3 regions of the Paenibacillus sp. JJ1683 genome follow, and region 1 is predicted to be linked to each of the others. Evidence: riboswitches for the same ligand, from Rfam matches in the RefSeq annotation. Region 1 holds a riboswitch; each other region holds the start of a gene.

Evidence for each region. A riboswitch is a leader RNA that binds a small molecule or an ion and turns the genes downstream of it on or off. The one in region 1 is predicted to bind cyclic di-AMP.
Region 2: another riboswitch for cyclic di-AMP. It lies ahead of ACUC6J_RS00140 (3D domain-containing protein); the one in region 1 lies ahead of ACUC6J_RS00535 (C40 family peptidase).
Region 3: another riboswitch for cyclic di-AMP. It lies ahead of ACUC6J_RS13175 (3D domain-containing protein); the one in region 1 lies ahead of ACUC6J_RS00535 (C40 family peptidase).

Annotation. Positions count from the first base shown of each region.
Region 1 covers NZ_CM129820.1:134,385-136,652, forward strand. Annotated here, with positions in the region: gene ACUC6J_RS00530 (GNAT family N-acetyltransferase) at 1-315, opposite strand, end outside; gene ACUC6J_RS00535 (C40 family peptidase) at 618-1,118, opposite strand; cyclic di-AMP (ydaO/yuaA leader) riboswitch at 1,124-1,261, opposite strand; gene ACUC6J_RS00540 (hypothetical protein) at 1,538-2,268, opposite strand, start outside.
Region 2 covers NZ_CM129820.1:29,428-31,695, forward strand. Annotated here, with positions in the region: gene ACUC6J_RS00135 (TatD family hydrolase) at 1-379, shown strand, start outside; cyclic di-AMP (ydaO/yuaA leader) riboswitch at 580-859, shown strand; gene ACUC6J_RS00140 (3D domain-containing protein) at 1,131-2,268, shown strand, end outside.
Region 3 covers NZ_CM129820.1:3,107,555-3,109,822, reverse strand. Annotated here, with positions in the region: gene ACUC6J_RS13185 (ABC transporter substrate-binding protein/permease) at 1-37, shown strand, start outside; gene ACUC6J_RS13180 (amino acid ABC transporter ATP-binding protein) at 24-746, shown strand; cyclic di-AMP (ydaO/yuaA leader) riboswitch at 990-1,159, shown strand; gene ACUC6J_RS13175 (3D domain-containing protein) at 1,166-1,834, shown strand; gene ACUC6J_RS13170 (polysaccharide deacetylase family protein) at 2,034-2,268, opposite strand, start outside.

The sequences.
Region 1 (2,268 bases):
GGCAATGGCCCGGACAAAGTCGGAGCCTGTGCCATGTCCGCATCTTTCGGGATGCATTCCAAGACCCAGCCGGGTCACACCGACCATAGGGAAATATTGAGCAAATCCCGTCAGCTCATTCTCTTCGTCCAGGACCGCAACATATTGCTCTTGGCGAAGCGTGGGACTTCCAAATTCGACTTCAAGTGCCTTCATTTGTTCCCAGGGAAGCCAGCCGTATATGTTGTAGGGGGGATCATAGCGCCACTCACAGATTTCAGCCGCTTGATGCTCGTCCATCGGTACGATCCGGTAGTTGGATATTGAGGCCGGCACTTTTTCATTCCTCCTTATGCAGGTACTTCAATCATTAACCACAGATTGTAGACAAGTTGTAGGAGAATGGCAAGCGTGTTTATTTCGTACCTAAGTCGGGTATACATTCAATAAGAAGGATTTACTGCTCATATGCTCCCCCAGCGGTGACGGTAAAACCGACGATGTTCGCTAAAATTGAAACCTTTTGAGGTGTCAGTTCGTCAGTAATGATAATCATTGCGATGTAGTGGACATAAAAAACCGCAATTCGATTCCGGCCAGAATCAAATTGCGGCTAGGGTTAGCTTGCTGTGCGGTAGTTATTCTACGTTGTCGTCATCAGGAATATCTGAAGCTACAGAATGGTAAGCGTCTGTGCTCATAATTCTTTTTGCACCGACATAACGGTTAGCGTAATAATTTTCGTTCAGTGAGCTAACTACTACACCACGTGAAGTCGAGGAGTGGGCGAATTTCCCTTCACCTACGAAGATACCTACATGGGAAACGCCTCTTCCTGTGGTGTTGAAGAACACCAGGTCGCCTGGTCTCATTTCATCGCGGGATACAGAAGAACCCATTTTGAATTGTGATCCAGATTGATGCGGCAGTTTAATTCCCAGTTTGTTGAATACATACATTGTGAAGCCGGAGCAATCGAATCCCTCGAGTGTAGTGCCTCCGCTTCTGTAGTTCGTTCCTTTGGCATCTTGGATGACCTGGTCCATCTTAGAGTCTGCAAATGCACTGCTGCCACCGAATGTAAAAGATGTAAAGGCAATGGCGAGACCCATGGCTGCGATCGTTAGCTTCTTCTTCAAAAAAAATATACCCCTTCCAATGCCTGCGAGGTTAGCTTAAGGATTCGGTAGAAGGTTCCCCTATGACCACTCTGTTGCGAGATCAATTCACCCAAACTGGTTCCCCCGCTTCCTAGGTGCCAGGAATTAGGCTTAACTTAAGATGTGCACCTTGGAGAGCAGTATTCACGACAACGATGTTTTTAAGATAAAGGTTACAATAAAGATTACAAAGTTGTTACTATCAGTTCACTGCGATTATTGTAACAAAGACAGCAGGCTTTGGCAAATGTTTCATCGCAAAAAGTTACAAAAAAAATCTGTTCCTAACGCTCCAGGAACAGATTCTGTTAACAGTATTCAGTTATGTGCTGTTTGCACGGGAAAGAAAAAAGTTTTTTCGACAGCTGAAAATACAGGAGAGAGCATATTGTGAGGGGTTAGCCTCTCCTGGAGATATCGATGTGCCATAGCCGATACTGTGAACTGATATGCCACAGCCTGACCAGACTGGTAACAAAATGATACGATTGCTGGAGAATCAGCGCCAACATACCCGTCCAAATCATCGCCACGGTGCCAAATAGACCGAAAACTAGCAACACACAAGTACCTAGCAACAGGGATACACCAACAGCCGGAAGAAGCTGGCGAAAGAAGGCGAGCAGGGACGATAGTATGGTGTGACCACTGACAGTGCCCAACTGCATATACAGGATGCACTGCCGAATGACCCAACCGTAAGCTATCCACCCCATGGCATAGGGCAACAAATGTAGCAGGTAAGAGGAAGATTGCAACGTTCCTACTACAATAGGATAGAGTCTCGGTACCACCCAAAAGGCGGGAAGCAGCAGCAAACCCAACTCGATGATGTAATACAATAGCGATGACATACCGTGGCGTTTCATCCCCTTGAAGAAGGACAGGCTTTGCGGTTCAGACGCATCGGTATGCAGGCTTTGATATATGCCAGCTCTAATGAAGGGAGTGATTAGTATGCGCAATACGGTCGCCCCTAGTAATATCCACAAGTACACATGTACTTCCCGGCTGTCCATCAAGGCGATCTGGCCCTCCATCCAAAACAAGGTCTTTCCCAGTTCGTTTTGGCTCTGATCAGGATAACGTAGCAGCAGCGGGATAACGGCAGACTGTACCAGCCTATAGA
Region 2 (2,268 bases), 100 kb from region 1:
GGATGCGCATGAAGATATTGTGAGAATTTTACGTGAGGAAAAGGCGAGCGAGATTGGCGGAGTCATGCACTCCTTTTCTGGGAGCTGGGAGACCGCTAAAATGGTGCTGGATATGGGCTTTCACCTTTCCTTTGGCGGGCCCATAACGTTCAAAAATGCCAAGCAGCCAAAAGAGGTACTGGCCCAGGTTCCGCTGGATCGTCTGCTGATTGAAACGGACGCACCATACTTGACGCCTCATCCGTTTCGCGGGAAGCGAAATGAGTCGGCCCATGTGAGATTGGTGGCAGAGGCAGCCGCCCAAATTAAGGGAATTACGGTGGAGGAATTGGTATCCATTACGACCCAAAATGCTTTGGAACGATTTGACATTCAGTGAAAAAGCGAAGAAATCAATCAAAATAAAGAGATAGACGGAGCTAATTATGATTTTGTTGCAGGAAACTCAAGAATATTACAATTTTTTAACCGAATATTTTAAAAAATGTACTTGAAACCTGCTTTACAACATGCATGGAAACAGGATATCATCTTTTCAGTGAATTGTTGTTGAGTGTAAACATCAACAAATCATTTCATGAACCAGTCTCGCTGAGTCCCTTTTGCAGGGAACGGGGGAACCGATATGGCTTACAGTACGTCCGGCGTATGTGCAAGAGAGAATGTCTCTTCAGCAGCCGGCTCAACCGAAATTCATTTCCCGAATGGGATGAACAGGTAGAGAAGCCGTATTTCGATTTCTTTCTGGGTCTTCGGGGTGAATGTGAAGGCGACCGCCATGAGCGGTTGACCTAAGCTAGGGCGACTCTCTACGTCCGAACCCGACAGCTAACCCCGTAAGCGTAACAAGAGAGAAGCCATCTCGTGCATGAGTTTTCCCGCATATTCACACATGTTGGAAGCCACGAAAGAGCTCTCTAGTCTCTTTCTTTGGCTTTTTTTGTTGTGAATAAAAGAAAATCTGTCATCATACTGTGGTTAAACAGGGGAGGACAGCATGCCGCGAAGACGGGTACATGGTGCAGGACAGTCGCAGTACGGGCTTGTCTTGTAGAAAATCTGTTATAGTCACGTCAACGATCAACTATGTCTTACTCCAGACGGCGGGCTATGTAAGGAGGACGGAGGAAATGGGCATTTTCCGAAAAGAGGAGACCCATGAGTCACGCTCATCCAGCATGTCTTACGTATTACGTTGGAAGCAAGAGAATGTGCGCCAGGCTGCTTTGGTTGCTATTTTTCTAATCGCACTAACGATTATGATTTCAATTCTGATGTACACGCAATCAAAAAAACAAGTCTTTTTTGTCATCGATGGTAAGGCATCTGCGGTAGAAACCCGGGAATCCAAGCTCCAAGATTTGCTCAATGAGCATTCTATTTCACTTCAGCCGCATGATACAATTTCCATGCCGCTAAATGGAGCAGTACAGGATGGGGATCGCGTAGTCATCAAACGTGCCAATCAGGTTAAAGTATCCTCAGGCAATAAGACGAAAAAGCTGTACACAACAGAAAATACAGTAGAGGGTGCCATTCGCACTTCGGGCTATAAATTATCATCAACGGATAAAGTTTACCCTGCGTTGGATGCCTCTGTTTCAGCTAACATGGACATAAAAATCGTCCGTGTGAAGAAACAGCAGGTCGAACAGAAAAAACAAGTGCCTTATCAGGTCATCAAAACGGCAGATCCAAGTCTCTATAAAGGCGATAATCGAGTCATTCAAAGTGGCAAATCGGGTGTGGTAGTCCAGCATGTTCAAAAGGTATACCATGATGGAAAATTGGTATCCAAACAGCTGGTCAACAAGGAAGTCGCACAGAATCGTGTGGATAAGGTAATTGCGGTAGGAACGAAGAAAAAACCGGTCGTTCTAGCTGCTTCCATCGGCCCTAAAGATGCAGTTAAGGCTACAAAGGTTAGTTCGGGCAGTGCTGTCCGTAAAGCAGGTATTAATTTTAATTATAGAAAAGTTTTACAAAACGTCTCCATGACGGCGTATTCCGCACAAGAGCCAGGTATCGGTACACGTACCGCCTCCGGCACACGTGTCACGGAAGGACGCACCATCGCTGTCGATCCGAGTGTAATTCCAATCGGGTGGTGGGTGTATATTGAAGGGGTGGGCTTCCGCCGTGCGGAGGATACCGGTGGCGCGATTAAAGGCCACAAAATCGATGTGTATTATGAGAGTTTGAGCCGGGCCAACCAATTTGGTCGTAAGCACGGTAAAACCGTATATGTTATCGGACCTGTAAAGCCGG
Region 3 (2,268 bases), 2.8 Mb from region 1:
ATGGGAAAGGAAGTTGAGAGCCAGTGATCACCGTTAAACAACTGCGTAAATCATTCGGTAAGAATGAAATTTTAAAAGGCATTGATATAGATATCGCCAAAGGTGAAGTAGTCGTCATTATCGGCCCGAGTGGTTCGGGGAAAAGTACGTTTTTGCGTTGTATGAATCTGTTGGAACAGCCAACAGAAGGGGAAATCTTGTTTGAGGGTGAGCCGATTACGGCCCGTGGTCATAATATTAATGCGACTCGGGAGAAGATGGGGATGGTTTTCCAGCATTTTAATCTGTTTCCACATAAAACAATACTGCAGAATCTGACGCTTGCACCAACGCAGGTGAAGAAGCAATCGGGGAAAGAAGCGGAGAAAATTGCGTTGGAACTCCTGCGGACCGTGGGTCTTGAGGATAAAAAGAATACCTACCCGAACCAGTTATCTGGCGGTCAAAAGCAACGTATAGCGATAGCACGCGCTCTGGCCATGCAGCCGCACGTAATGCTGTTTGATGAACCTACCTCTGCCCTGGACCCTGAAATGGTTGGAGAGGTTCTGGATGTGATGAAGAAGCTCGCTGAAGGCGGCATGACGATGGTGATCGTGACGCATGAAATGGGCTTTGCTCGTGAGGTAGGAGACCGAATCATCTTTATGGACAACGGTCAAATTATAGAGCAAGGTACGCCGGAGCAAGTTTTCGGAACTCCAAGCCATGATCGTACCCGTGATTTTCTGGCTAAAGTGCTGTAAGAAAATGCTTTTATGAATTATTGACAAAGCCCTCTCGTGATGATATTTCACGGAGGGCTTTTCTCCTTTTGTCACCATATCTCCATATTTTCGTAACAAAAAACCGATTTTTGATGACAAAATTGTAATGGATATAGTATGATGTTCAAGGTTCCCAACATTTTCATGCAGATAAGGTTACAAAATTGTGATATTATGCAGTAAGCCAAAACTTACCGGGGCAGCAGCAATGATAACAATTACTCAGGTGCTGGGCTCAAACCATGGGAAGTGCGGGGGACGTAACAACGGCAATTATTCCAATGCGTCATATAGATGTTGTGGAATATGCCTAGGGGTGAATTGCACAAGCATAGGGCTTCTCCTGAGTCCGAATCCGACAGCTAACTTCGCAGGCATAACAGAGGAGGTACATATCTTTGAAACACTTAAAACATATTGGAAAAACCATGAAATTTGCGGTGCTTGCCGCAGCGATTGCAGGATTGGCACAGACAGCTGGAGTAGCAAATGCTGCTTCGCTTCATACTGCCAAAGAAGGCGATACTTTCTTTTTGCTTGCTCAACGTTATGGGGTATCGGTAGATGACTTGACGAAGGCTAACCCGGATATTGCGTCCAACAACATATATGCAGGTCTACAAATTAAAGTGCCAGACGAAAAAAGTGTGAAGGCGGCTTCGGATTCGAAACCACAGCTTCTTACGGAGAAAGCACCAGCGAATGAGAGGCCAACAATTGAAGCATGGGGCAAAACATTCAATTACAGTAAAGTTGTTGATGTTAAAGCAACAGCATATTCAGCCGCAGCTGATGAAAATGGCAAATGGGGTGCAGTCGATTACTACGGTAATCCGCTTAAACTGGGTACAATTGCAGTAGACCCGAAAGTCATTCCTATGGGGACAAAGGTGCTAGTTACAGGCTATTCCCATCCCGGCTTGCCAGACCATTCTTTTGTAGCCGTTGCCCGTGATCAGGGCAGCGCTATTACCGGAAAGCGGATTGATATCTTTATCCCTGGCAACAAATCATTCGTGAACGACTTCGGCTTCCAAAATGTGAAACTGTACGTTATTGATAAATAGCATTGTGCATATATTTGATTTCATTAAACATAATATATATTATGTAAACTTAATATTATAGCACACAACATATAACTGGGACGACTTCTTATCAGTACGGTCGTTTATCGCTAAAAAAGGCTGTCTTACAAGCAGAAGCACTCTGCTCGTCAAGGCAGCCTTTTTACGTTGTTGGTATATACGAGGCTTAGACATACTGTTATTTTCGTTCCGATGTGTGAAGTAGCCGGGGGACTGTGACAAACTTGTAGCCCTTAGCTTTTAAAGAGTGGATTAGACCCGGCAAAGCTTGGACAGTACCTTGCAAGTTGGAACTTTGACCTCCACCTGCATGCATTAAAATAATGGAGCCAGGTCTGGTAGCCGGGATCACGTTACGCTGAATCTGTGTTTTGCTTAATCCCTTCCAGTCTAGAGAGTCCACATTCCAATTG